4 regions of the Lentzea sp. NPDC020367 genome follow, and region 4 is predicted to be linked to each of the others. Evidence: riboswitches for the same ligand, from Rfam matches in the RefSeq annotation. Region 4 holds a riboswitch; each other region holds the start of a gene.
The links. A riboswitch is a leader RNA that binds a small molecule or an ion and turns the genes downstream of it on or off. The one in region 4 is predicted to bind cobalamin.
Positions count from the first base shown of each region.

Region 1 (5,725 bases), on a different contig from region 4:
ATGTACCTCTACGCCTGGAAAGCCGGGCTCAAGACCACGTACTACCTGCGCTCGCGTCCGGCGACGCGCATCCAGCAGGCGACGACCACGACCACCACGGCCGTGCCCGTCGTGACGTCGGACGAAGCCATCGCCTGCTCCCTCGAAAACCCCGAGTCCTGTGAGGCCTGCCAGTGACCACGCTCGCCAACACCGCCCGTCAGAACGCCCTGCTCGACCCCGGCATGGACCTCACCCTGCGGCCCATGCGGTACCCGTTGTTCTACGAGCGCTTCCGCGACGCCATCAAGAACACGTGGACGGTCGAGGAGGTCGACCTGCACTCGGACCTCGCCGACCTGAACAAGCTGTCGGAGGCCGAGCGGCACCTGGTCAACCGGCTCGTCGCGTTCTTCGCGACCGGTGACACGATCGTCGCGAACAACCTCGTGCTGAACCTCTACGAGCACGTGAACGCGCCGGAGGCCCGGCTCTACCTGTCGCGGCAGCTGTTCGAGGAGGCCGTGCACGTCCAGTTCTACCTGACGCTGCTCGACACCTACCTGCCCGACGAGAACGACCGGATCGAGGCGTTCGCCGCCGTCGAGACGATTCCGTCGATCCGCGCCAAGGCCGAGTTCTGCTACAAGTGGATCGACTCGATCTCGAACCTCAAGCAGCTGGAGACGCGGGAGGACCGCAGGTCGTTCCTGCTCAACCTGATCTGCTTCGCGGCGTGCATCGAGGGCCTGTTCTTCTACGGCGCCTTCGCCTACGTCTACTTCCTGCGGTCGCGCGGGCTGCTGAACGGCCTCGCGTCGGGCACCAACTGGGTGTTCCGCGACGAGTCGATGCACATGGCGTTCGCGTTCGACGTCGTGGACACCGTGCGCCGCGAGGAGCCGGACCTGTTCGACGACTCCTTGTACGAGGAGGTCAAGCAGATGCTGCGCGAGGCCGTCGACGCCGAGGTGCAGTTCGCGGAGGACCTGCTCGGTGGAGGCGTCGCCGGCATGTCGGTGGCGGACATGCGGTCCTATTTGGAGCATGTCGCGGACCGGCGGCTGCAGGTGCTCGGAATCGAGCCGATCTACGGTTCCAAGAACCCGTTCGCGTTCATGGAGCTGCAGGACGTGCAGGAGCTGTCGAACTTCTTCGAGCGCCGGGTCTCGGCCTACCAGGTCGGCGTGACCGGCACGGTGGCGTTCGACGAGGACTTCTGAGTCGTGCCGGTGCGGTGCCCCTGGCCGGGAACTCCGGTCAGGGGCACCGCTTCGTCAGCAGGCGAGCGTCGGCGCGGCGGGGTTGCCGCCGCCGTCGAGGTTCGCGAGCTTGACGCCGGTCAGGCCGAGCACCGCCTGGGCCGTGGCACGCGGAGCGGTCGCCTGGTCGAATCCCGTTGCGTCGTAGGCGATCGCGCCTCGGTCCGCTGCGGCACCCGAGCAGCCGACCGCGAGCGAACGCAGGAACTGCCGTGCCTGCGTCGCGGCGGCCGGGCGGTGACCGGCCAGCGCCTGCGCGGCCAGGCCGGTGCTGTTCGCGTTGGAAGCGTTGGTGCCGACGGAGAAACCGCCGTCGGCGTTCTGCTTCGACGCGAGCCACGTGGTGCCTTCGGCGGCGTTGACGTTGTCACCGGTGGCGCGCAACGCCTGCACGACCAAGGCGGTCGAGTCCACGTCGCTGGCGCACGGGGTCTGGCCGAAGTTCAGCGGGAAACCCCCGTCGGGGCACTGGGTTCCGGCGAGGAAGGCCTTGGCCGACGCGGGCGTGCCACCTGGCGTGCGCTCGAGGGCCAGCAGCGCCAGGGACTGGGTGAAGGCGTTGGAGAAGTCACCGAAGTCCGAGCGGTCGGAGAACCTGCCCGACGGCGCGAGCAGGCCACGCAGACCGGCTTCCAGGTCGACACCGCCGAACGCGTTGCCGTTCTTGTGCCGCACCTTCGCCGCCAGCAACAGCTTGGCGTGCGCGCCCGCGTAGGCCTCGGTGCCGGAACCGACGTACCCGGTGGTGATCTCCGGCTTCGCCAGCCACGTGATGGCCTTCTCGGCGTTGGTGTCCGAGGAACGGGCGGCGGCGAACGCGAAGATCGCGTCGATCGTCAGGCCCTGGTCCGGGAACTTCTGACCGCCGAAGTCGGCCTCGAACCGTTCGCCGTCGACCAGTTGCCGGGCGAGCCAGCCCGCAGCGGCGTCGGACTTGTTGTGCGTGGCCGCCACCGCGGGGGTGACAGCGGTGCCAATGCCCAGCATCAGGACAGCAGCGAGCACCAGACGTCTCATGAGAACCCTTTCCCGCACTTCCACGACAGGAGTTGGTGAACACCGCGCGATGCGGGTGACCGGGCTTGCCGCGGAGGGCACACCGTTGCGGGACAGCGCCGGATTCTCACCGGACTTCCCCCGCGTCGCGCTGAACGCCCAACAGGTTCTCATGCCGCGCAAGGCCTCGTACCGGGTACGGATGTGACGCTCGCCTCCGACCCCGAAGGCGGTGCCGAACAGCGGTTTCCAGGTGTTAACCTCGCTCGGCTCGACAACTTCATACCTCGCCCGTGACGGGGAAGCCGGTCGGAATCCGGCACTGTCGCGCAACCGTGGGCCACTGTTTCCAGTGGCGAGTCGGGTCACCATCCGGGCGGGGTGAACGGACCGACCGCTGTCGCGAAACGCAGGGGTGGCTGCCGGCGCCCCGCGCCGTCTCCTCTCCTCGAGCAGCACGAGGAGGGGGAGAGAAATGACCCGGCGCAGGAGCCTGGCCGCACTGGCGTTCGCCGTCGGCGCGGGCCTGATCGCCACGACGATCGCCGGAACCGCGGCCGCCGCGGGAGATCGCGACGCCGCCCACTCCAGCTCCGTGTGGCTCTCCCACCAGCTGCGACCCGACGGCACCCTGGAGAACCCGCTCGGCGGCGACCTGCCCGACCACGGTCTGATGCTCGACCTGGTCTTCGCGATGCACGCCTCGGGCGACGGCGCGCTCGCCGAGCCGATCATGAAGTTCCTGGACGACCAGGGACACGCCACCGACTACTTCACCTGGGACGGCCTCGCTCCAGGCCAGGGCTTCGACCAGATCATCGTCGGCGGCGCGGTGGCCAAGACCCTGCTCGCCGCCCAGATCTCCGGCCGTGATCCGCGTGCCTTCGACGGCCACGACATGGTCGCCGAGACGAAGGCGGCGATCCGGCGCTCGGGAGTCGACGCCGGCCGGGTCAGCGACTACTCGAAGAACCCCGAGTGGGCGGACATGGTGAACAACAACGCCAACATGTTCGGCCAGTCCCTCGCCGTGATCGGACTGGCCGTGGCGGGGGAGAACGACCAGCCCGCCATCGACAAGATGGTGACGCAGCAGTGTTCCGAGGGCTACTTCCGGATCTTCTTCGGGTACGTCCAGGGACCTGAGGGCCTCAAGGTGTCCTCGTGTGACGAGGGGAAGGCGGACGGCTCGTCGTCGCCGGACGGTGACGCGACGGGCCTCGCGCTGTCGGCCATGCTCGCGGCGAAGCGCGCTGGGGCGACCGGGCTCGACGAGCCGATCGCGAGGACCGTGACGTGGTTGAAGAACAACCAATCCGCCGGTGGTGGCTGGGGTGGTGGTGTCGGGACCGAGGCGCCGAACACCAACAGCACCGGCCTGATCGTGCAGGCGCTCGCGGACGCGGGCGGCGCGGGTCCTGAGGTCGCCAGGGGCGTCGAGTTCCTGAAGTCCGCGCAGGCCGGCGCGTCCGACGCGGGTACCGCGCTGGCCGGGCAGATCGGTGCGATCGCGTACAACCCGGCCTCGTACCAGGCGGCGCGCACCGGCGGCATCTCCGGCATCGACACGTGGATCAGGGCGAGTGCGCAGGCCTCGCTCGGGTTGTCGCAGATCGGGTTGTACGCGCTGGCCAAGGGCGACGTGCCCGAGCCGACCCCGACCACCACGACGGCGAGCAGCACCCCGACGACGACCACGGCGGCACAGGGCACCACGACCACGCCACCACCCGTGCACACCAAGACCACGACCGTTCAGGCGCCCGCGCCGACGACCAAGCCGAAGGCCGTGGTCCGCCAGCCCGCCCCGGCGCCGAAGACCGTCCAACCGGCCGCGACGACGTCCGCCGCGAAGCTCGGCGCCTACCTGGCCGACAAGCTCGTGCGCGGCGACCACGTCGAGGTCACCGAGAACGACAGGACCTACGTCGACTACGACGCGACCGCGGACCTGGTGCTGGCCCTGCACGCGCTGGGCGAGCAGCAGGAAGCCGCGAAGAAGGCCTCGGAGTTTCTGCTGACACCGGACGCGATCAACGCCTACGCGCACGGCGCCGGGCAGGAGACCGGCGACGCCGCCTACGCCGAACCGCTCGCGAAGCTCGTGGTCCTGGCCCAGTTCCAGAAGTCCGACGACCTCGCGAACCGGTTGCGCGCCGACTTGGCGGCACTGCGGGGCGCGGACGGCCTGTTCACCGACACCGGTTCGTTCGCGGACTCCGAGGACTCCGTCCGCCGCCACACCTGGGCGGTGCTCGCCACCGTCGCCGACCCCGGCCAGGCGATCGAGGCGCTGGCCGCCCGTCAGTGCGAGGACGGCACGTTCCCGGAACGCATGGACGACGCCGACTGCGAGGACGGCGATCTCGCCTCCACCGCCGCCGCGGTCACCGCGCTGAACAGCAGGCCGTTCACCGAGGACGCGCCCGTCGCCCAGGCCCCGGCCGAGTGGTCGAAGGAGCGCGCGGCCGCGTTCGTGAAGGCGATCTCGTTGCTCGGCACCAAGCCGAACGGCAAGGGCATGGTCGACGACGACGGTGGCGCGCCCTCCATCGCGTTGAGCGCCTCGGTCGCGGGTGCTCGTCAGGCAGCGGGCCTGGACGTGAGCGGTACCGCGAAGACCATCGGCGGAATGGTGCTCGCCGACGGGGGCCTGCCGCGGGTGTCCGGCGGTGACGGCACGACCGACTTCGGCACGAGTCTCGTTGCCGCACAAGGCATCGCCGGCCGATCCTGGATCAGCGCGGACGGTTCTCCGCTGTCACCGGTGGTGCGCCTGCCGCTGGCGGACGCCAAGCCGGTCCCCGCGCTGGTCGCCCAGAACGCTCCGTGGCACCCGCCGCTGTGGTCCTACTTCGCACTCGGCGGCGCCATGGTGCTCGCCGGTCTCGTTCTGCTGCTTCGCCGTCGTCTCTCCCAGGGGGTTCAGTGATGAAGAGAGTTCTCGCCGCCGCGGTGGTCCTCACCGGACTGGTCGTCGCGCCCGCTCCTGCCAGTGCCGCGGGCTACGACGGCATCTGCACCGGCGCGGACGCGTTGAGCGGCACGACGATCGTGGTCGACTTCCAGGAACTGGACGGCAACGGCGGGGTGGCCGCGCCGACGATCACGCGGTGCTCGCCCAACGCCACTCCCGGCACCGACCGCACCGGCATCAAAGCGTTGCAGGACGCGGGAATCGCGGTCGCGGGCACGGTCAAGTGGGGTCTCGGGTTCGTGTGCCGGGTGGGCGGCCGTCCGACGTCGACCGAGAACATCCCGGTCACCGGCAACCCGACCTACAAGGAGGGCTGCTTCAACACCCCGCCCGGCTCCGCGTACTGGGGCTACTGGCACGCCGACGGTTCCGGCTCGACCTGGACCTACAGCAGCTACGGCGCGTTGAACCGCAACGTGATCCCTGGTGGCTTCGAGGGATGGTCGTTCTCGCTCAACAAGTCGGCCAGTACCAACCCGGTTCCCGGCGTGACGCCGACGAACCCGGCGGT
Region 1 covers NZ_JBIRVV010000001.1:774,434-780,158, forward strand. Annotated here, with positions in the region: gene ACH413_RS03435 (ribonucleoside-diphosphate reductase subunit alpha) at 1-177, shown strand, start outside; gene ACH413_RS03440 (ribonucleotide-diphosphate reductase subunit beta) at 174-1,202, shown strand; gene ACH413_RS03445 (prenyltransferase/squalene oxidase repeat-containing protein) at 1,257-2,258, opposite strand; cobalamin riboswitch at 2,291-2,417, opposite strand; cobalamin riboswitch at 2,488-2,629, shown strand; gene ACH413_RS03450 (hypothetical protein) at 2,713-5,169, shown strand; gene ACH413_RS03455 (ABC transporter substrate-binding protein) at 5,169-5,725, shown strand, end outside.
Region 1: linked by a shared signal. The riboswitch ahead of ACH413_RS03445 (prenyltransferase/squalene oxidase repeat-containing protein) and the one ahead of ACH413_RS45155 (putative cobaltochelatase) in region 4 are both predicted to bind cobalamin.

Region 2 (5,725 bases), on a different contig from region 4:
CGTATGCGTCCCGTGAGGACGAGGTCGTGCTGCGCGGGACGTTGGACGACATCGCGGCGCAGGTCGAGGCCGCCGGGATCAAGCGGACCGCGGTGATCATCGTGGGGAACGTGCTGGGAGCGACGCAGTTCCCGGACAGTCACCTGTACTCGGCCACGCGCGTTCGATGATCCTGATCCTCGGCGGGACGGGGGAGGCTCGGGAGCTCGCGTCGCGTGTACCCGCTGTTTCTTCGCTGGCGGGTCGGGTGAGTGCGCCTCGGTTGCCTGCCGGTGAGGTTCGGATCGGCGGGTTCGGAGGTGTCGACGGGCTCGCGCAGTGGTTGCGTGACAACGATGTCCGGGCCGTGGTCGACGCCACCCATCCGTTCGCCCAGCAGATCACCGCGAACGCCTTCGAGGCCTGCTCCCGGCTCGGCGTCCCGTTCCTGATCCTGCGCCGGCCGGGGTTCTCCCCGCAGCCCGGCTGGCACTGGGTCGACAGCGTTGCCGACGCCGCGCGGGACCTGCCCGGGGCGCGGGTGTTCCTGACGACCGGCCGGCAGGACCTCGCCGAGTTCGCCGCGTGCCCGCAGTGGTTCCTGGCGCGGATGGTCGAGCCGCCAGAACCGCCGCTGCCACAACGGATCGAGGTGCTGCTGTCGCGCGGTCCGTTCACTGTGGACGGTGAACTGGAGCTGATGCGGTCCCGGGAGATCGACGTCCTGGTGACCAAGGACAGCGGCGGCTCGATGACGTCGGCCAAGCTCGAAGCCGCTCGTCAGCTCGGGGTGCCGGTCGTGATCGTGCGTCGGCCACCGCTCCCGCCTGCGGAAACGGTGGCCGACGTCGACGCTGCCGTCAGCTGGTTGGGTACCGTCGGGGCGTGAAGACGACGCCCTGAGGCGTCACGATCGTCTGCGACGAGCCGATGATCAGCAGGCAGCGCATGTCGATGGTGGCCGGGTCGAGGGCGCCGAGCGTGAGGACGCGGATCTCCTCCTCCGGGCCGCCGACGTCGCGGCCGACGACGATCGGCGTCTCCGGGGCGCGGTGCTGGAGCAGCAGGTCGCGCGTGTCCGCCACCTGGTGGGTGCGGGCCTTGGACGCCGGGTTGTAGATCGCGATGACCAGGTCGGCCTTGGCGGTGGCTTCGAGGCGTTCGGCGATGACGTCCCACGGCTTGAGCCGGTCGCTCAACGAGATCACCGCGTAGTCGTGCCCGAGCGGCGCGCCCGCCTTGGCCGCCACGGCGTTCGCGGCCGTCACACCGGGGATGACGCGCACCGGCACGTCCGGGGACTCCGCCGCGACTTCCAGCACCGCGGTGGCCATGGCGAAGACGCCGGGGTCGCCCGACGACACGACGGCGACCCGCGCACCCTTGCGGGCGAGATCCAGGGCGAAGGCCGCGCGTTCGGACTCGACCTGGTTGTGCGAGGAGTGGCGCTTCTGGCCTGGCCGCTCGGGAACGCGGTTGAGGTAGGTGCTGTAGCCGACCAGTTCGTCGGCGGCCTCGAGCTCCTGGCGGGCCTCCGGGGTGAGCCAGTCGCGGGAGCCGGGGCCGAGGCCGATGACCACGACCTCGCCCTTCGGCTTGGCGGGCTTGGACTGGCTCGGCAGCAGGGCGAGCGAGAAGTACGGGACGCTCTCGGGATCGACGTCGGCCAGCGGCGACATCTTCTGGCGGCCGGTGGTGGCGCGTTCGACGTACCACGCGCCGTCGAGCCTGCCGGACGCTTCGAGGGCCGCGCGGACGTTGGCGAAAGTGCGGCCCAGCTTGAGGATCGCGGCGCTGTCGGTGTCGGCGAGCCTGGTCGCGAGCTCGGCGGGCGGCAACGTGCCCGGCAGGATCGTGAGCACCTCGTCGCGTTCCACGAGCGGAGTGCCGAGCACTGCTGAAGCACCGCTGACGGACGTGACGCCGGGGACCACTTCCCACTCGTACCGGTCGGCCAGGCGTTTGTGCATGTGCATGTAGGAGCCGTAGAAGAACGGGTCCCCGGCGGCCAGCACGACGACGTCGCGGCCGGCGTCGAGGTGCGCGGCCAGCTTGGCGGCGGCCTCCTCGTAGAAGGCGTCGATCTCGCCCTGGTAGTCGTCCGTGTCCTCGGTGGTGACCGGGTAGACGAGCTGTTCCACGATCTGCGGGTTCGGATCGTCCTGGCTGCGGAAGTACTGGGCCGCAATGGTCTTCGCGACCGACTTGCCGTGCCGGGCGCTGTGGAACGCCACCACGTCGGCTTCGTTGATGAGTCGCGCGGCCTTGACCGTCACGAGTTCCGGGTCGCCGGGACCCAGGCCGACGCCGTAGAGCTTGCCCGTCATTCTTCCTCGCTCGCGATCGCGTTGATGGCCGCCGCCGTCATGGCACTGCCGCCGCGCCGGCCGCGCACCACGAGGTGCTCCAGATCCGTTGCGGCCAAAGCTTCCTTGGACTCCGCCGCCCCGATGAACCCGACCGGGATGCCCAGTACCGCGGCGGGTCGCGGAGCTCCGGCGGCGATCAGGTCGAGGAGGTGGAACAACGCCGTGGGGGCGTTGCCGATCGCGATCACCGCGCCGTCGAACCGGTCCGCGAGCAGTTCGAGCGCGGCGGCGCTGCGCGTGTTGCCGATCTCCTGGGCTCGCGTGGGGGTGCGCGGATCTCCCAGGTAGCAAAGGACTTCGTTGTCCTTGGGCAGGCGGCGGCGGGTCACGCCGGACGCGACCATGTTGGCATCGCACAGGATCGGCGCGCCCGCCCGCAGTGCCGCACGGGCGTCGCGGACGACGTTCGGCGAGAAGGCGACGTCGGTCGGCAGATCGGTCATGCCGCACGCGTGGATCATGCGGACGACGACTTTCGCGACGTCGCCGGGGAACCTGGTGAGGTCCGACTCCGCGCGAATGGTGGCGAAGGACTGGCGGTAGATCTCCGCCCCGTCCTTGATGTACTGCGTCAACGGATCTCCTCGTAGCCGTCGCCGGTCGCGACGAACTCGGTCACATCGCCTGCGGGACGACCGCAGCGGCGGGCACAGCCTGACCAGTGAACGGGGCGGTCGTGCGGGGTTCCGAGCCAGGCTCGCGCGTCAGCTCGCACGTCGGAGAGCGACTTCGCGCAGCCCGGGCGGCCGGTGCAGGCGCTGACGCCGTGCCACGGGGAGGCCGGGTCGGTGATCAGGCCGGTGGTGTCGGTGCCTTCGGGGACGACCAGGCTGCGCCACGGGGTCAGGCGGAGGGCGACGCCGGGGAGCTGGTGAGCGTCGAGCCGGCCGAGCGGCACGCCTGGCGTCAAAGGTGAAGGTGCGACAGGCGTCACAGCCGGGGTGATGCGCGGGGCGTCGGTGGCACCGAAGTGAGCGGTGATCTTTCGCACACCGTCGTCCACTTCGGACAGGCGCCAGGCCTGGCCGCGGAGCTGCTGGAAGAGGCGGGCGGCGGTCACCACCGCGTCGACGGGGTCGGTGACGCGGACGCCGGTGTCGCGACCGGCGAGCAGAAGCACGTCGTTGACCAGGCCGAAGTCCCCTCCCAACCCGCTCACCGAGGCCCCGACCGTCACCAGGAACCTGCCCGGCAGATCCGCCAGCGCCGGGTCCGCGCACAGGGCCGTGTCGATCGCGTCGACCAGTGCCTGGTTGTCCTCCAGCGGTGCCGCGATGATGTTGCGGATCCGCTCGTGCGACGCGGAGGGCAGGAGCCCGGCCGCGGTCAGTCGCGTGCCCAGTTCCACGCCGTCCGCCAGGCCCCTGATCTGGAGGTTCGCCCGGGAGGTCAGCTCGATCGAGCCGGAACCCAGTTCGAGCGCGGCGAGGCGCACGACGTCCCACTGAGCAGCGGAAAGAGTGCCGCCGGGTACCCGGATGCGCGCCAGCCCGCCGTCGGCCGCGGCGTGCAGCTCGACGGCGCCGGGGCAGGCGTCCGGGTGACTACGCATAGGTCGGACTGTAACCCGCCGGTTAGGGTGAGCCCGAACGACGAAGCGCAGGAGGAAGCCGGTGTGAATCCGGCGCGGTCCCGCCACTGTGACCAGCGAACACCGCTGGGAGTCAGGAACTCCGCTTCGCCAGTCACCCGCATTTTGGGGCGAGGACCCCACGAGGGATGGAGCCTGCGTGATCCTGCTGCTGTCGACCTCCGACACCGACCTGCTGTCGGCGCGTGCGAGCGGTGCCGAGTACCGGCTCGGCAACCCCGCGCGACTCACGACCGACGACCTGCCCGTGCTCGTCGACGGCGTGGACCTGGTCCTCGTGCGCATCCTCGGCGGCCGCCGGATGTGGGAGGAAGGCCTCGACTGGCTGCTGGCCGGCGGGCTGCCCGTGGTGGTGCTCGGCGGTGAGATGCAGCCCGACGCGGCGCTGATGGAGCTGTCGACGGTGCCCGGTGGCGTGTGCGCCGAGGCGCACCTCTACCTCGCGCACGGCGGTCCGGCGAACCTCACCGAGCTGCACAAGTTCCTGTCGGACACCGTGCTGCTGACCGGCCACGGCTTCGAGGCCCCCGCCGCCACCCCCACGTGGGGTGTGCTGGAGCGCGAGGGAACGCCAGAAGGTCCGACGGTCGCGGTGCTCTACTACCGGGCGCACCACGTGGCCGGGAACACGGCGTTCGTGCACGCCCTGTGCGACGCGATCGAGGCCAAGGGCGGCAAGCCCCTGCCGGTCTTCTGCTCCTCGCTGCGCACCGCCGAACCCGAGCTGCTCGACACCCTCAGGCAGGCCGACGCGCTCGTCGTAACGGTGCTCGCGGCGGGTGGCACGAACCCCGCGAAGGCCTCGGCGGGTGGCGACGACGACGCGTGGGACGTCGGCGCGCTGGCCGCGCTCGACGTGCCGATCCTGCAGGGGTTGTGCCTCACGTCGAGCCGCGACTCGTGGGACGAGAACGACGACGGACTGTCTCCTTTGGACACCGCGACCCAGGTCGCGATCCCCGAGTTCGACGGCCGGATCATCACGGTTCCGTTCTCCTTCAAGGAGATCGACGAGGACGGGCTGACCGTCTACGTGGCCGACCCGGAACGGGCGCTGCGCGTCGCGGGCATCGCGGTCCGGCACGGCAGGCTGCGGCACATCCCGGTGGCCGAGCGCAGGATCGCGGTGATGCTGTCGGCGTACCCGACCAAGCACTCCCGCATCGGCAACGCGGTCGGCCTGGACACGCCGGCGTCGACCGTGCGGCTGCTGAAGGCCATGCAGGAGCACGGTTACGACATCGGTGACGCGCTGCCGGGCGTGCAGGAGCTGGACGGCGACGCGTTGATCCACGCGTTGATCGCGGCCGGTGGCCAGGACGCGGACTGGCTGACGCAGGAGCAGTTCGAGAGCAACCCCGTGCGCATCGCCGCGGCGGACTACCGGGAGTTCTACGAGACGCTGCCCGAAGACTTCCGCGAGTCGATGCAGGAGCACTGGGGCGAGGCACCGGGCACGCTCTTCGTCGACCACTCCAAGTCCAAGGACGGCGAGATCGTGCTGGCCGCGTTGCGGTCCAACAACGTCGTCGTGATCGTGCAGCCGCCGCGCGGGTTCGGCGAGAACCCCATCGCGATCTACCACGACCCGGACCTGCCGCCGTCGCACCACTACCTCGCGGCGTACCGGTGGATCGAGTCGAACTTCGGCGCGGACGCGGTCGTGCACGTCGGCAAGCACGGCAACCTGGAGTGGTTGCCGGGCAAGACCGTCGGCATGTCGGCGTCCTGCGGCACGGACGCGGCGCTCGGCGACCTGCCGCTGGTCTACCCGTTCCTCGTCAAC
Region 2 covers NZ_JBIRVV010000006.1:260,042-265,766, forward strand. Annotated here, with positions in the region: gene cobM (precorrin-4 C(11)-methyltransferase) at 1-170, shown strand, start outside; gene ACH413_RS26420 (cobalt-precorrin-6A reductase) at 167-868, shown strand; gene ACH413_RS26425 (precorrin-2 C(20)-methyltransferase) at 840-2,306, opposite strand; gene ACH413_RS26430 (precorrin-8X methylmutase) at 2,303-2,923, opposite strand; gene ACH413_RS26435 (hypothetical protein) at 2,920-3,900, opposite strand; cobalamin riboswitch at 3,909-4,044, shown strand; gene cobN (cobaltochelatase subunit CobN) at 4,079-5,725, shown strand, end outside.
Region 2: linked by a shared signal. The riboswitch ahead of cobN (cobaltochelatase subunit CobN) and the one ahead of ACH413_RS45155 (putative cobaltochelatase) in region 4 are both predicted to bind cobalamin.

Region 3 (5,725 bases), on a different contig from region 4:
GGCACGCCCAGTGCCACCGCGCCCGCGTTCTCGTCGCGTGGGTCCGGCGAAACACGCTCCACTACGCGCAACGGTGGGCACGGGCCGAGGTCGGTGCTCACCGACACGATGGTCTCCGTGCGGGCGCTCACGTCGTCGCCCGGCGCGGACGCGAGGCCGACGATCCTCGTCTCCGAGTGGACCGCGAACGTGCGGCCGCCCGCGGAGAGCGTGGCCGCCGCCGACTCCTCCGGCCAGAGCCACTTCCGCCACCAGCGCATCAGATGTCGAGCTCCTGGTCCGTCTTCGAGGACTCGTCGCCCTTGGAGCCGTACGACACGGTCTTGTAGATCCCGTCGGCGTACCCGGCGACCTTGTTCGCGATCTTGACCGGGTCCGTGTACTTCGCGCCGTCGGGGCCGCTCTTGTCGAGTCCGGCCGCCTTCTTCAGCTGGTCCTTCGCGGCCTTGCCGAGTGCCTCGCCGAACGAGCCCGGCTTGTCGGCCACGCCCTCGCGGAAGGCGTTGCCGACCTTCGAGTTCCTGAGCACCTCGCGGATCCGGCGCAGCACGTCCATGATCTTCTGGATCACCGAACGGACCTTGCCGACCTCCTTGCCCGCCTTGGCGGTCGAGATCCCCGCCTCGACCGGGGTGGCGGCGGCCGCGGCGGCCTCGGAGGCCCCGCACGTCGGGATGGCCGCGATCTGCGCGGCGACCCACGTGACGACCAGCCACTCGATCAGGTCGCTCAGGATCCCCTTGATGATGTCCTCGGCCACCTGCATGAACATCGAACTGCCCTGCAGCAGCGACGCGACGTGGCCCGCGGTGCCCGCCGTGCCCTCGATGCCGTGGTGGAACCCGCCGAGCTTCGCCGCGGCCTTGTCGCCCGCCTCGGACTTCCAGCTCTGCAGGCCCTGCCGCAGGTGCTCGTCGAACGTGCGCGCCAAGTCCTCGGTCTGCGTCGCGATGTCGTTGAACGCGCCCGCGGCCTTGCTCGTGGCCGCCGGGTCGCCGGTGACCAGGTCCACGGCCTGCTTCAACGGCGCCACGACGTCGAGCAGCCAGCCGAGTCCTTTGCTGATCAGGAAGTTCAGCGGGTCGGAGATCGCGCCGGCGAGCTTCATGCCGTCCTGCATGAAGTTGTTCATGTCGGAGATGACGCTGACGACGTCCTTCGCGATCGCGGCGCCGTCGCCCTTCTGGAGGTCGTCGCCGAGCTTCGCGCTGTCCTTCATGAGCGAGTAACTGCTGCCACCGAACGGGATCAGCTTCGCGGACGCCTTGCCGACGTTGTCGCCGGAGTACTGGTCGCCGTAGCTCTTGCCGAGCGCGCCGAGGTTCGAGGTCCCCTTGCCGCCGGAGACCATCGGCGGCGCGGTGGCGCTGTCGAGTCCACTTTGGAGCGTCTTGCCGAACGCGTCCGTCGTCGTCTGCTCGTGGCCCGCGTAGGTCTGCGCGGTGGCGGTGAGGGCGGAATCGATCTTGCCGAAGCCCTCGGTCATCTTGCCGAAGTGGCCGTGCAGATCGCCCAGCAACTCGTCGTACTGCTGGTAGAGGCCGAGCAGGTGCCCGAGCGCGCCCCAGCTGACCGCGGGCACCGACGCGGTCGTGGCGGCGTCGTTGAGCTTCGTGGAGGTGCCGGAGAGCGTGCCGATGGTCTTCGCGCACCGGGCGATCTCGTCCGCGTGCACCACGATCCCGGTCACCAGCGGTCGTCCTTGCGGAAGATGCTGCCGGTGTCGCCGTCGTCGTCCACCGGGGGACGGGCCGGTGGGTCGGCGGGCCGGCCGAAGATCTCCTGCTGCGTCGCCAGCACCCGTTCGGCGATCGGGAGGTCGGTGTGGCCCTGCACGATCTCCGCCTGCTGACGCGCGGCCGCGGCGACGGCCAGCTGCAGCGTCGACATCACGGCCTGGGAGAGCTGCGTGGTGCTCAGCCGCTTCGCGTCCTCGGTGAACCGGATCTCCTTGATGGAACCGGACAAACCCGCGACGACCGTGACGGAACGGTCGGGGGACTGGACGCTGGCTTCCACTGTTCTGAGCTCGTCGCCCATCGCGTCGTACTCGGCGGCACGGGCGTCGGCGGCGCGGTTCGCCTGCTCGAAGAACTCGAGCTTCTGACGCATCTGTTCCAGCAACTCAGCGCTGTCAGGCATGCGCCGAACGTACCAATCGCGGCTGGGCGGGGTGGCCGCACCCGCGGCCACCCCACACCATCAGGCGACAGCGGCCTTCTCAGGGGCCTTGGCCTTGCGCGTGGCCGGGTCGATCAGCAGGCCGAACACCACGCCGATGCCGACGTAGAGCGTGGCGAGCTGGGCGAGCGAGCTGAGGCGGAACTGCCACAGCACGTTCACCGGCATGTCCGCAGGGATCGTGTCCGGCGGCGCGGGGAACGCCAGCAGCACCACCGCGACGGCCGCGGCCACCGCGAGCAGCACGGCCGTGGTCCGCACCGGCTGCGACTGCGCGCGCAGCTGCTCGGCGAGCCAGCTCGCGGCCCACACGATCACCAGACCGGCCACCACCACACCGAGGTAGAGCGCGGTCCGGTAGTTCACCGTCTCCGGGTCGCCCACGGCGGGCGGGTTGGCCGGGTACTTGAGCCACGGCAGCAGCGCCACGGCACCGAACACCGCGGCACCGAACGCGAAGCTGCGGCTGAACGGCGTGCGGTCGGCGAACCAGCGCTTCGACAGCGCGTAGGCCGTGGCGAACACGAGGCCCACCGCGATGCCGACGATCACCACGCCGAGCATGCCGCCGACGATCTGGGCGCCGCGGCTGACCAGCTCTTCCTCGCCGCCGTGCGTGTGGCCGGCCTCTTCGCCGGCGGGTGCCCGTGCCTCCTCGACCGCGAGCGCGGCGCGAATCGAAATCTCGGTCACCAGCAGCTGCACGAGCGCGGAGGCGACGCCGGCGATACCGCCGGCCGCGACTCCGCGCAGCGCAAGGGACTTGTACGTCGTCGTCATGTCTTCCCTGCCTGGGATCGGGGGATCAGTGGCAGGGGACGCCGAGCGCGTGGCGGCCGTCGTGGAAGAACTCGTGCAGCAACTCGGAACCCGCGCCGAGCGCGAGACCGTTCTCCTGCAGGACGAGGTACGTGACGATCAGGCCGAGAAGTGCGGCGGCGAACGCCCACTTGGGCACCTGGACGGCGGACAGATTTGCTGCGGGGCTCGTCATGACGGGCTCCTCCATACCTCGTGGAAGGTCAACTCTCCTTGCGGCGCCGCAGCCGGTCTCCTGACTCCCGGATCAACGCTGCCCCCGCGTCTTCCCAGCCCTCTCGCGAGGACCAGTGACGTGCTCGGCGGGGATCGCTTCCCGGTCACAGTGGCGAGGACCGCGCCGGATTTTCACCGGCTTCCCGTCACTGCGGCGCGTGCACCGTAAGTTGATCCATCGGTTAAGCACAACCGGCCATAAGAGTTGTTGCGTTCCTCACTTCACGAGTGGACAGTCACCACACTTCCCACCTGCGGCGACGCGGTAGTAGAGACAACACGACCGACGCCGGAACGTGACCTCGCCGGGAAAACTGAGGAATTCTCCCGCCTGTTCGAACGGCGGTGAGCTCATGAGCCGTTCGCCGCGTTCTTCCGCTTCCTCGGCGGTGAGCATGCGTGCGCGCACAACCATTTTGAGCGCGCCCGCGACGTTCGACATCGCGTTGCCCCACAACAATCCACGCGCCACCGGCGTGACGGCCTGGATCGCTTCCACCACCGGTTCGAGTGCCTCTGCGGCCTTCGGGCCCAGTCTCGGCTGGTCGATGCGGACGCTCAGGCCGTTCGCGGGGTGGTGCTGCCACCAGAGGTTCTCCGGGCGGACGTCGATCGGGATGCCCGCGGCCGTGAGCGGGCTGAGCAGCCGTGCCGTGTAGCTGAGGAAGAACAGGCTGGCCGCTACGCGTGGTTCCTCCGCTTTGTACCGGATCGCGATCGCGTCGATGGTGTTCTTGAGCGCCGGACCTTCGAGCAGGGCCGTTCCCGGCAGCCAGGACTCGTCGGGGCGGCCCACGTCGAGCGCGAAGAACGGGTTGATTCCGCGCACCCGGCGCAGTGCTTCGAGGACCTCGGCGAACTCAGACACAGAAGTTCACGCTACTGGGTGTCCATGCAGGACAGATCACGTCCACGGCCTGGGACAGATGTGACCGCGGTGTGGACGGGGGTCGCCGGGATGGGAGGATGTCATGCCGTGAAGACCTTCGATTCCCTGTTCGCTGAACTGACCGAACGAGCCGCCACCAAGCCGGAGGGTTCCGGCACCGTTGCTGCGCTCGAGGCCGGGGTCCATGCGCAGGGCAAGAAGGTCCTGGAGGAGGCGGGCGAGGTCTGGATCGCCGCCGAGTACGAGTCCGACGAGAAGCTCTCCGAAGAGATCTCGCAGCTGCTCTACCGCCTCCAGGTGCTCATGCTGGGCCGTGGGCTCACCCTCGAAGACGTCTACAAGTACCTCTGACGGAAAAGACTTTCACATGCTGCGCGTTGCAGTCCCGAACAAGGGCGCGCTCGCTGAACGCGCCTCCGCCATGCTCACCGAGGCCGGCTACCGGCAGAGGCACGAGCCGCGCGACCTGACCGTGCTCGACAACAACAACGACGTCGAGTTCTTCTTCCTGCGCCCCAAGGACATCGCGATCTACGTGGCGTCCGGCGACCTGGACCTCGGCATCACCGGCCGCGACCTGGCCGCCGACTCGGGCGCCGACGACAACGGCAACTCCGTCGAGGAGCTGCTGGCGCTGGGCTTCGGCTCGTCGACCTTCCGCTACGCGGGCCCTCGCGGCACCGACTGGAAGGTCTCCGACCTCGAGGGCAAGCGCCTCGCCACCGCGTATCCGAAGCTGGTGGGCCGCGACCTCAAGGCCCGCGGCATCACCGCGAAGGTGATCCGGCTCGACGGCGCCGTGGAGATCTCGATCCAGCTGGGCGTGGCCGACCTGATCGCCGACGTGGTGGGCTCCGGCCGCACCCTGCGCCAGCACGACCTGGTGCCGTTCGGCGAGCCGATCTGCCAGTCGGAGGCGGTGCTGATCCACCGCAACGGCTCGGAACTCACGGCCGCCAAGAAGCAACTGACGGCACGCCTGCAGGGCGTCGTGTTCGCGCAGCAGTACCTGATGCTCGACTACGACTGCCCGCGTTCGATCCTCGACGACGCGATCGCGCTGACTCCGGGCCTGGAGTCGCCGACCGTCGCGCCGCTGGCCAACCCGGACTGGGCGGCCGTGCGGGCGATGGTGTCGCGCAAGGAGGCGAACCAGGTGATGGACGAGCTGGCCGCGATCGGTGCCAAGGCCGTGCTGGCCTCGGACATCAGGTTCTGCCGGCTGTGATCACGGAGCACGCCCTGCTGGACGTGCTGCCAGGTTCCGCCGAGGAGTTCGAGTGGGCGTTCGGCGAGGCGCGGGAGCTGATCTCCGCCTCGCCGGGCTTCCGCGGCCTCGAACTGCTGCGGTGCCTGGAGACGCCGTCGCGCTACCTGCTGCTCGTGCGCTGGGACTCGGTCGAGGCGCACACGGTCGGCTTCCGGCAGGGGCCTTCGTATGAGAAGTGGTCTGCCTTGCTGCACCGCTTCTACTCGCCGTTCCCCGTGGTGGAGCACTACGAGAGCGCGCTGAGCACCTCTTCGTCCGTGGTCTGAGCGAAGCTGTCATACCAGCGGCTGACCGCGCCGAAGCGGCGCGGGAGCAGGAGCGCGATCACCGGCGTCGTGAACGTGGTCAGC
Region 3 covers NZ_JBIRVV010000002.1:364,423-370,147, reverse strand. Annotated here, with positions in the region: gene ACH413_RS08820 (hypothetical protein) at 1-260, opposite strand, end outside; gene ACH413_RS08815 (hypothetical protein) at 260-1,690, opposite strand; gene ACH413_RS08810 (YbaB/EbfC family nucleoid-associated protein) at 1,687-2,142, opposite strand; gene ACH413_RS08805 (CbtA family protein) at 2,203-2,961, opposite strand; gene ACH413_RS08800 (CbtB-domain containing protein) at 2,987-3,175, opposite strand; cobalamin riboswitch at 3,208-3,399, opposite strand; gene ACH413_RS08795 ((2Fe-2S)-binding protein) at 3,434-4,084, opposite strand; gene ACH413_RS08790 (phosphoribosyl-ATP diphosphatase) at 4,193-4,456, shown strand; gene hisG (ATP phosphoribosyltransferase) at 4,473-5,333, shown strand; gene ACH413_RS08780 (antibiotic biosynthesis monooxygenase) at 5,330-5,641, shown strand; gene ACH413_RS08775 (phosphoribosyltransferase family protein) at 5,602-5,725, opposite strand, start outside.
Region 3: linked by a shared signal. The riboswitch ahead of ACH413_RS08800 (CbtB-domain containing protein) and the one ahead of ACH413_RS45155 (putative cobaltochelatase) in region 4 are both predicted to bind cobalamin.

Region 4 (5,725 bases):
CCCGTCGGCCTTCTCCTGTGGTGCCAACGACTTCCGAGCCGAGGACGACCGGGAACGACGGCCCCGGGTACCACGGGAACAGCTCCCTGCCCTTGCCCCGGCGGATGACCGTCTCGCCGTAGTTGAGGCCGATCGCGGTGACGTCGACGAGCGTGTCGCCGGTCGGGTCCGGGACCTCCTCGACCTTGAGCACCTCGGGCCCGCCGAACTCGTGGAACCGCACTGCCTTCATTCGCTGCCTCCCCTGGATAAGCGGACCGCTGGTCCGGTTGCTAGAATACGGACTGCCGGTCCGCTTGTGTCAAGGGAGAGTTCGTTGGAGCGTGCCGATGCCGCCCGCAACAGGGCCGCGATCCTGGCAGCCGCCACCCGGCTGATCGGGGAGCGCGGCATCGACGCCGTGTCGGTGGACGACGTGGCTGTCGCGGCGGGCGTCGGCAAGGGGACCGTGTTCCGGCGGTTCGGCGACAAGGCCGGCCTGGTGAGCGCCGTGGTCGACGAGACGGCCGCTTCCTGGATCAAAACGGCATCGTTGGAGTGCCGCTCCGCCGGAGAGTTCGCGGGCACCCTGTTCGACCACGTGCTGGCGTCGTTGCCGCTGGTCATCGCCGTGGAACGGACGACGGTCCGCAGCTGCGAGGGCAACTTCCGGATCACCGTCGAACGGCTGGCCAAGCTGGTCGGCTCGACGTTCAAGGCGCACACCGTGCTGGCCGTGCTGCGAGGCGAGCACATCGAGTTCCTGCTGGCCCAGGGCATGACGGCGGCCGAGATCCGGGCGGGCGTTATCTCGCTCGCGGACACGCTCGCCGCTGAGGTTTGATGCGGTGGTGATGAACCGACAGCTCTCCGGAACCCGCAAGAAGACGCTCCTGGAGAGGCTCGGCCCGGTGCCGGACGTCGACCCCGACCGCTACGGCGACGGCGGCCCGGTGGGCGCGCTGGAGACCCGCGTCGCACAACTGCTGGGCACCGAGGCCGCGCTGTTCGTGCCGACCGGGACCATGGCGCAGCAGATCGCGCTGCGGTGCTGGGCCGACCGCACGCACAACCCGATCGTCGCGATGCACTCGCAGGCGCATCCGCTGAACCACGAGGACGACGCGCTGACCGTGCTGTCCGGCCTGCGTCCGATCAAGGTCGAGAACTCCGAGGTCGCGACCTGCCCCGAGCCCTACGGGACGCTGCTGCTGGAGGTCCCGGACCGCGAGCGGGGGTTCGTCCTGCCGACGTGGGACGAGCTGACGTCGCTGGTCGACGCCGCTCGCGAACGGGACGCGGTCGTGCACCTCGACGGCGCGCGGCTGTGGGAGAGCACCTTCGGCCTGGGCAAGCCGCTGCCCGAGATCGCGGGCCTGTTCGACTCGGTCTACGTGTCGTTCTACAAGTCCCTCGAAGGCATTTCCGGCGCGGCGCTCGCCGGCACCCAGGACTTCGTCGACCAGGCACGGGTGTGGCGGCACCGGTACGGCGGCATGCTGTTCCAGCAGTGGCCGGCGGCGCTGTCCGCGTTGCACGGCCTGGACACCGTGCTGCCCCGGCTGGGCACCTACGTCGAGCACGCCAAGGTCGTGGCCGCCGCCATGGGCATGCCGGAGCCGCACACCCACCAGTTCGCGCTGCACCTGCCCGGCGACCCGAAGCGGCTGACCGAGGTGAGCGGCAAGTTCCTCGGCAACTTCTGGCGTGACGGCCTGCTCGCGAAGAACGAGATCACGATCGCCGAGCCCGCGCTGGAGTGGACGGCGGACGAGGTCGCGGAGGCCTGGGCGGAGTTCCAGAGCCTGATCTAGGGCGACGTCGCTCACCTGGCTGTTGGACCCGGCGGTGCGAAATGCGACGATGCCGGGGCTGTGAGGGGAGTGCGAGGAAGCCGGTGCGAATCCGGCGCCGTCCCGCGACTGTGACCGGTAGTGAGAGAACCGGGAGTCAGGAACTCGTTCCCCTCTTGATCACCGACCGCGGGCGTGGACACCCGAGGAAGGACTTCGCCGAGCATGTTCCCCTTTTCGGCTGTCGTCGGCCATGACGACCTCCGGCTTGCCCTGCTGCTGAACGCCGTTCATCCCGGCATCGGCGGCGTTCTGGTCCGCGGCGAGAAGGGGACCGCGAAGTCGACCATCGTGCGTGCCCTCGCCGCGCTCCTGCCCGAACTGGACGTGTCTCGAGGCTGCCGGTTCGGTTGTGTTCCGGGCAGCACCGACTGCCCCGACGGGCCGCACGACGGTGTCGACCGTCGACCGGCCAAGCTCGTCGAACTGCCTGTCGGCGCCACCGAGGACCGGCTGGTCGGGTCGCTCGACCTGGAGAAGGCGCTGACCGAGGGCGTGCGGGCGTTCCAGCCCGGGTTGCTGGCCGCGGCGCATCGCGGCGTGCTCTACGTCGACGAGGTCAACCTCCTGCACGACCACCTGGTCGACCTGCTGCTCGACGCCGCCGCGATGGGGCGCGCGCACGTGGAACGCGAGGGCGTCTCGGTCTCGCACCCGTCGCAGTTCCTGCTGGTCGGCACCATGAACCCCGAGGAGGGCGAGCTTCGGCCGCAGCTGCTCGACCGGTTCGGGCTGACCGTGGCGGTGAAGGCGGCGCGGGACGTGAGCGTGCGCACCGAGGTGATCCGGCGCCGGCTCGCCTACGAGGCCGACCCCGTCACGTTCGCGGCGAAGTGGGAGGCCGAGGACGCGAAGCTCAAGCAGCAGATCGCCGACGCCAAGCAGAAGCTGCCGCAAGTGTCCCTTCCGGACAGTGAGCTGCGCCGGATCGCCGCTGTCTGCGCGGCTTTCGAGGTCGACGGCATGCGCGCGGACCTCGTGGTCGCTCGCGCCGCCACCGCCCACGCGGCGTGGCGAGGTGCCGAGACCGTGGAGGAGACCGACGTCGAGACCGCCGTCCGGCTCGCCCTGCCGCACCGCAGGCGCCGCGACCCGTTCGACGAGCCCGGCATCGAGGAGCAGCAGCTCGAGGACGCGATGAAGCAGGCCGCCGAGCACGCGGAAGAGCCGGAAGAGGGCCCGGACGACGACGGCCCCGGCGGCGGCGAGCTGCCTGAACCGCAGGAAGGCCCGAAGGGCAACGGGAACGCGCCCAACGACCGTCCCGCGCCGGAACCGTCGCCCGCGTTCAAGGCGCGGCTGCTGGAGGTTCCCGGCGTCGGCGAAGGCGCGCCCGGCAAGCGTTCGAGGGCCCGCGCCCGCACCGGCCGGATCGTCCGGTCGTCCAAAGTGGACGGCAACGGACTGCACCTGGTCGACACGCTCACGAACGCCGCGCCGCACCAACGAGCGCGTGGCCGCAGCGGCCCCGGACTGCTGCTCACCGCCTCCGACCTGCGCAAGGCGGTCAGGGAGGGCAAGGAGTCGAACCTCGTCCTGTTCGTCGTCGACGCCTCCGGCTCGATGGCGGCGCAGAAGCGGATGTCGGCCGTCAGCGGCGCGGTGATCTCGTTGCTGCGCGACGCCTACCAGCGCCGGGACAAGGTCGGCGTCGTGACGTTCCGCGGCCAGACCGCCGAAGTCGCTTTGCCCCCGACGACCTCCGTGGACGCGGCGGCCACCAGGCTCAAGAAGATGCGCACCGGAGGCCGGACCCCGCTCGCGGACGGACTGCTCAAGGCCCACCGCGTCCTGGAGATCGAGCGGATGCGCGACCCGCAGAAGCGTCCGCTCGTGGTGCTGCTGACGGACGGCCGCGCGACGTCGTCCGGCCTGGGTGGAGACCCGACCAAGGATGCGCTCAAGGCCGCGACGTTGCTGGAGAAGACCGCCGTCGTGGTCGTCGACTGCGAACAGGGCCATGTCCGCCTGGGTCTCGCGCAGAAGATCGCCGAGGCGTTGCAGGGCACCTGCGTGAAGCTCGACCAGCTCAGCGCCGACCACCTCGCCGGCGTCGTCCGGGCCGCGTGAGTTCGCGCTGGTCGTCCGGCCGCCCCTTCGTCGGGATTCGGCGAAGCCCAATCATGGCGAAGCGGCGGCCGGACGACCAGCTTCCCGGCGAACTCACCGGAGTCTGCGGAGCAGCGACCAACGAGCAAGGAGATTCCAGTGCCTCAAGGACAACCCACCGAGGTGCCGAAGGACGGCTTGACCACCCGCCAGCGCCGCAACCGGCCGCTGCTGATGCTGCACACCGGTGAGATGAAGGGGAAGTCGACGTCGGCGTTCGGCATGGCGCTGCGCGGCTGGAACCAGGGCTGGGACATCGGCGTGTTCCAGTTCGTGAAGTCCGCCAAGTGGAAGGTCGGCGAGGAGTCCGCGTTCAAGGCGCTCGGCAAGCTGCACGACGAGACCGGCGAGGGCGGCGCCGTCGAGTGGCACAAGATGGGCGAGGGCTGGTCCTGGACCCGCAAGCAGGGCACCGAGGACGACCACGCCACCGCCGCGCTCGAGGGCTGGCACGAGATCCAGCGCCGGATCAACGCCGAACGCCACGGCTTCTACGTGCTCGACGAGTTCACCTACCCGCTGCACTGGGGCTGGATCGACGTCGACGACGTCGTGGAGACGCTCGCGAACCGGCCCGGTCACCAGCACGTCGTCATCACCGGCCGGTACGCGCCGCAGAAGCTCATCGACGCCGCCGACCTCGTGGTGGAGATGACCAAGGTCAAGCACCCGATGGACGCGGGCCAGAAGGGCCAGCGGGGGATCGAGTGGTGACCGGATGGTGAACCGCCTGGTCGTCGCGGCCCCGGCCTCGGGCAGCGGCAAGACCACCGTCGCGACGGGCCTGATGGCCGCGTTGCGCAGGGCCGGGTCGCGGGTCGCGCCGTTCAAGGTGGGACCCGACTACATCGACCCCGGCTACCACTCGCTCGCCACCAACCGGCCGGGCCGCAACCTCGACCCCGTGATGGTGGGCGAGCACCGGATCCCCGGCCTGTTCGCGCACGGCTCGAAGGGCTGCGACATCGCCGTCGTCGAGGGCGTGATGGGCCTGTTCGACGGCCGCATCGACACCGCGGGCATCGGCTCGACCGCGCACGTGGCCAAGCTGATCAACGCGCCTGTGCTGTTCGTCGTGGACGCGCGCGGGCAAAGCCGGTCGCTCGCCGCGCTGCTGCACGGCTTCCGCGGCTACGACCCGACGGTCCGGCTCGGCGGCGTGATCCTCAACCAGGTCGGCTCGGAACGGCACGAGCAGGTGCTCCGGTCGGCGTGCGACGAGGTGGGCCTCGACGTACTAGGCGTGCTGCCGCGCGATCCGCAGTTCTCCTTGCCCTCACGGCATTTGGGGCTCGTGACGGCGGCGGAGCACGGGCCGGAGGCCGTCGCCGCGGTCGACGCGATCGCCGCCGCCGTGGGCAAGCACGTCGATCTCGACGCGGTCCGCAGACTGGCCTCGTCGGTGCCCGCGATGGCCGTCGCCGCGTGGGAACCTCAGGTCGACCGAGTCGGGAACGAACCGGTGGTCGCCGTGGCGGGCGGAGCGGCCTTCACGTTCGGCTACGCCGAGCACGTCGAGGTGCTGAAGGCGGCAGGAGCGGCCGTCGCCGTCGTCGATCCGCTCCACGACGAAGATCTTCCGGAGGGCACGGCGGGCCTCGTCCTGCCCGGCGGATTTCCGGAGCAGCACGCGGAAGCTTTGTCCGGCAACGCGAAGTTGCGCGAGGCGGTGGCTCGGTTCGCTCGTTCGGGTGCGCCGGTGCACGCCGAATGCGGAGGGTTGCTTTACCTCGCGCGATCACTGGACGGGCACCCGATGTGCGGAGTGCTCGACGCCGAGGGCT
Region 4 covers NZ_JBIRVV010000025.1:26,333-32,057, forward strand. Annotated here, with positions in the region: gene ACH413_RS45140 (zinc-binding dehydrogenase) at 1-232, opposite strand, end outside; gene ACH413_RS45145 (helix-turn-helix domain-containing protein) at 317-823, shown strand; gene ACH413_RS45150 (beta-eliminating lyase-related protein) at 834-1,793, shown strand; cobalamin riboswitch at 1,824-1,960, shown strand; gene ACH413_RS45155 (putative cobaltochelatase) at 1,998-3,902, shown strand; gene cobO (cob(I)yrinic acid a,c-diamide adenosyltransferase) at 4,041-4,655, shown strand; gene ACH413_RS45165 (cobyrinate a,c-diamide synthase) at 4,660-5,725, shown strand, end outside.